DNA from 4 places in the Streptomyces sp. NBC_01451 genome. Region 4 is predicted to be linked to each of the others. Evidence: riboswitches for the same ligand, from Rfam matches in the RefSeq annotation. Region 4 holds a riboswitch; each other region holds the start of a gene.

Region 1 (2,193 bases), 1.6 Mb from region 4:
GACGAGATCCCGCACGAGACGGCCAACCCGGCCCGCCGCTCGGCCAAGCAGCTGTACAAGGAGCTGTTCCCGGCGTCCTCGCGCATGTCACGTCCGCGCCAGGGCACCGAGGAGACGGTCGCGAAGATCGACGCGGCAGCCGTACGCGCCTTCTACGAGAGGCACGTCCGGCCCGCCACGGCCACCGCCGTGGTCGTCGGCGACCTCACCGGCGTCGACCTGGACGCGCTGCTCGGCGACACCCTGGGGGCCTGGACGGGTTCGACGGCCGAGCCGCGGCCCGTGCCGCCGGTGACCGCCGACGACACCGGCCGTGTCGTCATCGTGGACCGCCCCGGCGCCGTGCAGACCCAGCTGCTCATCGGCCGCATCGGCGCCGACCGGCACGACCGCGTCTGGGCCGCCCAGGTCCTCGGCACGTACTGCCTCGGCGGCACCCTCACCTCCCGCCTGGACCGTGTCCTGCGCGAGGAAAAGGGCTACACCTACGGTGTGCGGGCGTTCGGCCAGGTGCTGCGCTCCGCCCCGGACGGCACGGGCGCCGCGCTGCTCGCCATCAGCGGCTCCTTCGACACGCCGAACACCGGTCCCGCGCTGGCGGACCTCTGGAAGGTGCTGCGCACCCTCGCGGCCGAGGGGCTCACCGACGCCGAGCGCGATGTCGCGGTGCAGAACCTGGTCGGAGTCGCCCCGCTCAAGTACGAGACCGCGGCGGCCGTTGCGAGCACGCTGGCCGACCAGGTCGAGCAGCACCTGCCCGACGACTACCAGGCGACGCTGTACCGGCAGCTCGCCGCGACCGGCACGGTGGAGGCCACCGCGGCGGCCGTCAACGCCTTCCCGGTGGACCGTCTGGTGACGGTGCTCGTCGGGGACGCGGCGACGATCGAGGAGCCCGTCCGGGCCCTCGGTATCGGCGAAGTGACCGTCGTCCCCGCCGAGTAGCGGCACCCGGCGTACACGACAGGAGCCCCGGTGACGAAAGCGTCACCGGGGCTTCTGTGTCCATGTTGATGCGCAAGTTGTCCGTATTGATGGAGAGGTGGACAGTCTGCACTGTGGCATGCGCTACAAAACCCGTGATCGGTTTGTTGATTGAAAGATGTCCCGTTTAGCGTCTGTCCGGCTGTCCGTCATGCACTGCGCCGCAGCCGCGGCACCGGACAGTCATCGCCGAGTCCCCGTACGGCGCGAGCCAGGGGAGCCGGGGACCCACCATGTGCAGTCCCTGGGGTGAATCGGATGCCCGCGTGTACAGCGAGGGTGTCCGTAGGAGACCTTCCTGCTCCGAACCCGTCAGCTAACCCGGTAGGCGAGAAGGAAGGAAAGGACCCACCACTACATGGCGTTCACCCGCGCCACCGGGAAGCACCGTCGTCCCAGCCGCCCCAGTCTTGTCACCCGTACGACCGTCCGCGCGGCCGGCGTCGCCGCCCTCGCGACCACCGGCGTCGTCGGCTCCCTCGCAGCTCCGGCGCTCGCCGCGGAGTCCACCGTCGAGCAGACCGGTCTCACCCCGGTGGTCTCCATCGGTGAGTCGCTCGCCGACGAGATAGACGCGCAGGCCGCCGCCCAGGAACAGGCCGCAGAGAAGGCCGCCGCCGAGAAGCGGGCCGTCGCCGCCGCGAAGAAGGAAGCGGAGGAGCGGGTCAAGGAGGCGCGCGAGGCGAAGGCCCGTGCCGCCCGTGAGGCCGAGCGCAAGCGCCTCACCAGCTACGTCGCCCCGATCGCCGGCTCGTACATCTCCACGGGCTACAAGGCGGGCGGCGCCGTCTGGTCCTCCGGCAGCCACACCGGTGTCGACTTCCACGCCGCGTCCGGCACCACCGTCCAGGCGGTGGGCTCCGGCACCGTCGTCGAGGCCGGCTGGGGAGGGTCCTACGGCAACAACATCGTGATCAAGATGATTGATGGTACGTACACCCAGTACGGTCATCTGTCGTCCATCAATGTGTCCGTCGGCCAGACGGTCACCCCGGGTCAGCAGATAGGCCTCTCCGGAGCCACCGGCAACGTCACCGGGGCGCACCTCCACTTCGAGGCACGTACGACCCCGGAGTACGGCTCGGACATCAACCCCGTCGCCTACCTCCGCTCGCACGGCGTGAACGTCTGACGACCCCGCGCACCACTTGTCGTGGCCCCGGCTCCCCGAGCCGGGGCTTTCGGCGTTTCGGAGGGTGGTGTGTCCAA
Region 2 (2,193 bases), 2.1 Mb from region 4:
CGGCCTGGACATCGGCTTCGAGAGCCTGGTCCCGCACGCTCAGCCCGAACGGCCCGACGACGGTCACGAGGGATCTCCTGTCTGCTGGTGTCTACTGGCGGTCACACGGTGTGTCGATAGATCGTTGCCATCACTCAAGTCAGCGTATCCGGTCACGTTTCGATCACCGCGAGCGCCCGCCCGTCCAGCCCAGGCGGTATCGGATCACGACCGGAATGTTTTTGATCAGTCCAAAGCATGGACATTTATAAACATCCCGCATCCGGCACCTGAGCCCACACGCACATACGCCACCTCACCCCCACGCCTTTCCCACCCATCGCCACCCCTCGCCGCGACCGTCACCGGGACAACGTCGCGCATCGCACAGCAGGTTCCACTCCCACAACGGACATGCGCGTCCATTGATCAGCAAAAACCTCAAAATGCCCGCTCACGCCACCCGGATCACGACTACCCCCACTCCGTGATTCGAGTCACGCCCACAAGCAACCCCCACGACCCCCACTCCGCAAACTCCCCCTTCACAAAAGGCAAGTTGCCCTCCACGCGCCCTTTACTTTTTGACCGTTTTATCCCCAATGGGCGTCCCAAATAGGCAAGTCCTGCATTTCCGCCCCTTGTTCCATCCGTGTGCTCTCGCATACGTTTCGCGCCACACCGGGCGGCCCGCCGAATCCTGCCACCGCCCGCAGAGCAGACAACCCACCCACACATGACTCACGCAGGCAGGAGCGGGGGACCCAGGCAAGCCGCCGGTCCGGGCATTCACGCCGGAGCGGCTAGGGGTGAAGCCGTGCGCCGACAACGCGCCCGGCCGGGCATCTCCCGCCCGAACCCGACAGCTCACCTCGCAGGCGCCGGAGAGGACACACCATGCCCGTACGAGGTCGGCACCACCACGCGAGAACCTCCCGCCGCCCGCTCGCGCTCACGCGCACACTCGCCATCACCGGGACGGCCGCCGCAGCCCTGGCCATCCCCTTCCTGACCGCGACAACGGCATCAGCGGCACCGTCCGTCACGTCATCGACCACGACGTACTACGCGAACAACCTGGACGGCTGGATCCGCGAATCGCTCGACATCATGGCGCAGAACGGAATCCCCGGAACGTACGACGGCATCTACCGCAACGTCATCCGCGAGTCGTCGGGCAACCCGTACGCCATCAACAACTGGGACTCGAACGCCGCAGCCGGCACCCCCTCCAAGGGCCTCCTCCAGGTCATCGACCCGACCTTCGCCGCCTACCACGTCGCAGGCACCTCGTACGACCCCTACGACCCGATCGCGAACATCACCGCGGCCTGCAACTACGCGGCGGCGCGCTACGGATCGATAGACAACGTGTACGGGGCCTACTAGGCAGCCCCGGGCGGCAGGCAGCCCGGGGCAGCCGGCCCAGGTCTACCGGGCCGGCCGGCCCTGGTCCGCTACCGGCCCGCTCCGGCCCCGAACAGCCGCTCCAGCACCACCGCGATCCCGTCGTCCTCGTTCGAGAGGGTGACCTCGTCCGCCACGGCCTTGAGCTCGGGATGGGCGTTGGCCATGGCGACACCGTGGGCCGCCCAGTCGAACATCGGGATGTCGTTGGGCATGTCACCGAAGGCGATCGTGGCGGACGCGGTCAGCCCGAGATACTCGGCGGCCAGCGCGAGCCCCGTCGCCTTGGTGATGCCGCATGGCTGGAGTTCGACAGTGCCCGGCCCCGACATGGTGACCGTCGCGAGGGAACCGACCGCTCCGCGCGCCGCCGACGCCAACTCGTCGTCGGACAGGGACGGGTGACGCAGCAGCACCTTGCTGATGGGCGCGGTCCACAGATCGTCCCGGTGGGGCACCTGTACGGCCGGCAGCGTCGGGTGCGGCATCAGGTACCCGGGTTCGATGAGCGTGAGCCCGTCGACACCGTCCTGGTCGACGGCGGCGTACACCTGACCGACCTCGGCCTCGATCTTGCCGAGCGCGGTCTCCGCCAGCTCCCGGTCCAGGGTCACCGACCACAGCAGACGGTCCGCGCCGGCGTCGTACACCTGCGCCCCCTGCCCGCACACCGCGAGCCCCCCGGCGCCCAGGTCGTCGAGCAGTGGCCGGACTCTCGGAGCCGGCCGTCCGGTCACGACCAGATGCCGGACGCCCGCGGCCGTGACACGCGCAAGCGCGGCCCGGGACCGGTCGGAGAGCGTGTCG
Region 3 (2,193 bases), 2.6 Mb from region 4:
CAACGGCCGGGTGAGCTCGTTGCGGTTCCGGTTCGTGAGCGCGATGGCCGGAGTGCTCGGTGTCGGCGGCGACCTCACGAAGTGGACGGAGGAGGAGCTGGCCGAGGCGGGGGAGTGGGTGGGGCTCTACAAGGAGATCCGGCCCGTCGTGCAGCGCGGCGACCTCTACCGGCTGCGGCGCCCCACCGGCGGGCTGAGCGCGGTGCAGTACGTGCTCGGGGACGAGACCGTCGTCCTCGCCTGGCTCCAGGCGCAGCACTACGGGGAACCGGTCCCGGCGCTGCGGTTGCGCGGCCTCGACCCGGCGGCGACCTATGAATGCCGTGAAACGGGTGAAATCCACCGTGGGGCCGTGCTCCTGCATCGTGGCCTGCGGACCGGGCTGAAGGGTGACCTCGAAGCGGCGGTTTTCCGACTTCGTCGGATCTGATTCTTCTGTCCGTTATGGCGCCTTCATTCCAACTCGCAAGGAAATGAGGGTTGCTGTGAATCCAGTGCGTGAGCAGGGTCATATCCGTGACCCTGAGTCGCCGTCATGTTCACGTAATTTCGGTGTGCTTCAAGGGAGTTCCAGGGATTGAGAGATCCGGAATTCACGGACAGTGACCGGGAATTCTGGGGAGGATCACAGGAAATCCGTACACAGGGAACTTGAGGCTTGTTCCGGTGCGTCCTGGTCGCTTACGTTCGCCACCAATCCGGACGGACGCCCAATCCTGCCGCCGCCCGGAGCCCGCATCGAACACCCGAGAACGGCAGGAGCGGGGGACCCACAGGTAGAACGCCTGTTCCGGTCTCTGGAACAGGCTTGGGGTTAAGTCACGTTCAGGCGTGGCCGGACATCTCCAGTCCGCACCCGACAGCTCACCTCGCAGGCGACGGAGAAGGAATTCGCCATGCCCGCGAAGGGTAAGCACCGCCGTCCGAAGTCCCAGCGATTCACCCGCTCGATAGCCGTCGCCGGAACCGGCGGAGCGGCACTCGCTCTGCCGTTGCTGGGAGCCACCGGAGCCCATGCGGCCACGGCCGAGTCCGCGACGCAGTCCGTGTCGACGCTTTCGGAGACCGCCAAGTCCGTAACGGCCGAAAACGTCTCCGCCAAGACGGCCAAAACCGAGAAGTCCGCGGCGTCGGCGCCTTCCGCCGCCGAGAAGTCGAGTGTCAGGACCTACGCGGTCCAGGCCGGCGACTACCTCTCGAAGATCGCCCAGGAGCAGAGCGTCAGCGGTGGCTGGCAGAAGCTCTACTCGGACAACCGCACCGCCATCGGCGCCGATCCGGGTCTGATCCACCCCGGTCTGAAGCTGACGATCGGCAAGAAGGCCGCGTCGGCCTCCTCGCCTTCCTCGTCCTCCGCCAAGTCCTCGTCCTCCTCGAAGTCCACGCGGACGGAGAGTTCCAAGCCGGCCGCCGAGAGCGCGACGGCCCAGACCTCGACGACGACCGAGGTTGCCGACACCGGCAGTTCGGGCGGCTTCACGCTTCCGGTGGCCGGTGCCACCATCGGCACCGCCTACCACGTCGCGGGCAGCATGTGGTCCAGCGGCTACCACACGGGCGTCGACTTCGTCGTCCCGACCGGTACCTCGCTCAAGGCCGTCGGCGCCGGCACCGTCGTCTCCGCCGGCTGGGGCGGCGCGTACGGCAACCAGGTCGTCATCCAGCTCGCCGACGGCTACTACGCCCAGTACGCCCACCTCTCCCAGCTCTCCGTCTCGGCGGGCCAGAGCGTGACGGAGGGGCAGCAGATCGGCCTCTCCGGTGCCACCGGCAACGTGACCGGGCCGCACCTGCACTTCGAGATCCGCACCACCCCGGACTACGGCTCCGACGTGGACCCGGTCGCGTATCTCCGCTCGAAGGGCGTCGCCGTCGGCTGACACGCGCACGATGAGGTGGGCCACGAGTCGCGTCGTCCCGTTATTCCGGGTTGACCAACACTTGACGAGTGGCTTATCTCACCGCGAGTCAACCCCTTCCTACGGTCGCGTAGCTCACATCGGAAGGTGAATCATGGGCCGATGTGGCAGACGATTCGAAGAATGACAGCAGAGCGGTGATCGGGTCGTACGTGGCGGTGGGGGACAGCTTCACCGAGGGCGTTGGCGACCCCGGCCCCGACGGGGCGTTCGTCGGCTGGGCCGACCGGTTCGCGGTACTGCTCGCGGACCGGCGCCCGGAGGGCGACTTCGA
Region 4 (2,193 bases):
GAGTGCCGACGCCGGCAACGGCCACTACGGCGGGCTCCAGTTGACCCAGGCGGACTGGGAGAAGTACGGCGGTCTCGCGTACGCCGGGAGCGCCGACCAGGCCAGCCGTTCGCAGCAGATCGCCATCGGCGAGAAGATACTCGCCGACCAGGGGGCGGGGGCCTGGGAGGCCTGCGCACTGCTGTCCGGGCTCGGCAAGGACACCGCCTCGGCCGACGTCGACACCGGCGTGGCCGGGGGTGGCGCCGACGATGCCGCGGACGGGACCTCGGGCCTGGGTCTGGCCTCGGGCTCGGACTCCACTCCCTCCTCCTCGACTTCGGCGTCACCCACCCCTTCGGGGTCGCCCTCTGTCGACCCCTCGGCCCCGACCGACGCCTCCGGCTCGTCGCCGTCCTCCGTGCCGTCCCTCGGGGCCACGACCGGCCCCGGCGACTCCGCCGGGTCGGCCATCTCCCTGTCGCCGTCCCCTTCCGCCCCGTCGCCGGGCGCGGGCGGCGAGGCGGAAGGGAGTGTTTCGCCCGTGGGCTCCGCAACGGGTGAAGAAGGGGGCAAATCCGGGCGCAGTGCGGGAAATCAGGTTGGTGAAGTCGGCGCCGAGGCGTCCGTCGGCGCCGAAACCCCCGCCGGTACCGGTCGTCACCGCGGCCAGGCCGAGGGCTCGTACGCCGGCAGTGTCGGGGGCGTCCTCTGGGGTGTCACCGACTCGCTCGATCTCGCGGGCGGACAGTCCGGGACCCCCGCCGGGACCGAGTCCTTCCTCGACGCGGACTCGGGCCTCGTCCTCCCCGGTCAGACCCTTGCGCTAGGTAGCGAACCCGGGCAAAACTAACCGGAGTTCACGTCATGGTTTGACGCTGAATGTCCGTTATCGATGCGGTGAGACAAAGGTCTCAGAAGCCCTGATCGTCTTTGTATTTCGGAGGATCAGCTGTTTACGGTCGTCATCGCCCGCCACAGTGGGCCCCGCCGGTCGTAACGCCGAATCCTGCCAACGGCCGTACGGGAACAGTCGTCGCTATCAAGCGCCGTAGGCAGGAGCGGGGGACCCAAGGTAAGTGCCGCACCGGGCAGTTGTCCCGGAGCGGCTTGGGGTGAAGCCGTACGCCGCCCGAGAGGGACGTACGGCCGGGCAACTCAACCGGCCCGAACCCGACAGCTCACCTCGCAGGCGTCGGTGAGGGGATCACGCATGCTGTTTACCGGTAAGGGCAAGCACCGCCGTCCGTCCAAGGCCACCCGGGTCGTCGCCATCGCCGGTGTCACCGGTGCCGCGGTCGCCGCTCCGCTCCTCGCGGCCGGCTCCGCCTCCGCCGCCACCTCCGCCGAGTGGGACACGGTCGCCCAGTGCGAGTCCGGTGGCAACTGGTCCATCAACACCGGCAACGGCTACTACGGCGGCCTCCAGTTCTCCGCCTCGACCTGGGCCGCGTACGGCGGCTCGGCGTACGCCTCCACCGCCGACCAGGCCTCCAAGTCCCAGCAGATAACCATCGCCGAGAAGGTCCTCGCGGGCCAGGGCAAGGGTGCCTGGCCGGTCTGCGGCACGGGCCTGTCCAGCGCCTCCTACAACGGCGGCGCGAGCAGCGGCACCGGCACGAGCGACAACAGCTCGTCCAGCAGCTCGAACAGCTCCAGCAACTCCGGCGAGACCTCCACCCGCTCCACCGACAACCAGCCGGCCTCGCGTTCGCAGGACCGGCCGGCCGCGAAGAAGACCGTCACCACCCCGACCGGCAAGAAGGTCAAGAAGGGCGACGGCGAGTACAAGGTCGTCAAGGGCGACAGCCTGAGCGCGATCGCCGAGGCGCACGACGTCAAGGGCGGCTGGCAGAAGCTCTTCCAGCTGAACAAGGACATCATCGACGACGCCGACTTCATCTTCCCGGGCCAGCAGCTGCACCTCAGCTGACGCGGCTGACGCGGCTGCACCTCGGCCGACGCCGCTGCGGCTCGGCCGAACCGCCGCCGACCCCGGCACCTGCGGGCCGGAACCCTCCCCGCATCCCGGCCGGTTCGTAGGTGAACCACAGGGCTCTCACATCCGTGCCTTCCATAGTGAGGGCCCGTGAGGGTCACCCCCGTCCCCCACGGGCTCCCCGCTTCGGTGCGTCTTCCCCCGTACGCACCGGAGCGGGGCTTTTTGTTCCCTGGGGGAACAATGTTTACCCTGGGTTCCGTTCATGTTCCGTC

What was found. A riboswitch is a leader RNA that binds a small molecule or an ion and turns the genes downstream of it on or off. The one in region 4 is predicted to bind cyclic di-AMP.
Region 1: it holds a riboswitch for cyclic di-AMP, as region 4 does, so the genes downstream of both, OG595_RS09510 (M23 family metallopeptidase) here and OG595_RS16445 (transglycosylase family protein) in region 4, are expected to answer to the same signal.
Region 2: it holds a riboswitch for cyclic di-AMP, as region 4 does, so the genes downstream of both, OG595_RS25740 (transglycosylase SLT domain-containing protein) here and OG595_RS16445 (transglycosylase family protein) in region 4, are expected to answer to the same signal.
Region 3: it holds a riboswitch for cyclic di-AMP, as region 4 does, so the genes downstream of both, OG595_RS05435 (M23 family metallopeptidase) here and OG595_RS16445 (transglycosylase family protein) in region 4, are expected to answer to the same signal.

Annotation. Positions count from the first base shown of each region.
Region 1 covers NZ_CP109479.1:2,246,277-2,248,469, reverse strand. The annotation lists gene OG595_RS09515 (M16 family metallopeptidase) at 1-945, shown strand, start outside; cyclic di-AMP (ydaO/yuaA leader) riboswitch at 1,162-1,330, shown strand; gene OG595_RS09510 (M23 family metallopeptidase) at 1,343-2,116, shown strand.
Region 2 covers NZ_CP109479.1:5,876,220-5,878,412, reverse strand. The annotation lists gene OG595_RS25745 (polyprenyl synthetase family protein) at 1-67, opposite strand, end outside; cyclic di-AMP (ydaO/yuaA leader) riboswitch at 714-875, shown strand; gene OG595_RS25740 (transglycosylase SLT domain-containing protein) at 877-1,368, shown strand; gene OG595_RS25735 (HAD family hydrolase) at 1,437-2,193, opposite strand, start outside.
Region 3 covers NZ_CP109479.1:1,249,070-1,251,262, reverse strand. The annotation lists gene OG595_RS05440 (alpha-galactosidase) at 1-430, shown strand, start outside; cyclic di-AMP (ydaO/yuaA leader) riboswitch at 734-893, shown strand; gene OG595_RS05435 (M23 family metallopeptidase) at 897-1,880, shown strand; gene OG595_RS05430 (SGNH/GDSL hydrolase family protein) at 2,057-2,193, shown strand, end outside.
Region 4 covers NZ_CP109479.1:3,799,128-3,801,320, reverse strand. The annotation lists gene OG595_RS16450 (transglycosylase family protein) at 1-832, shown strand, start outside; cyclic di-AMP (ydaO/yuaA leader) riboswitch at 1,017-1,189, shown strand; gene OG595_RS16445 (transglycosylase family protein) at 1,193-1,912, shown strand.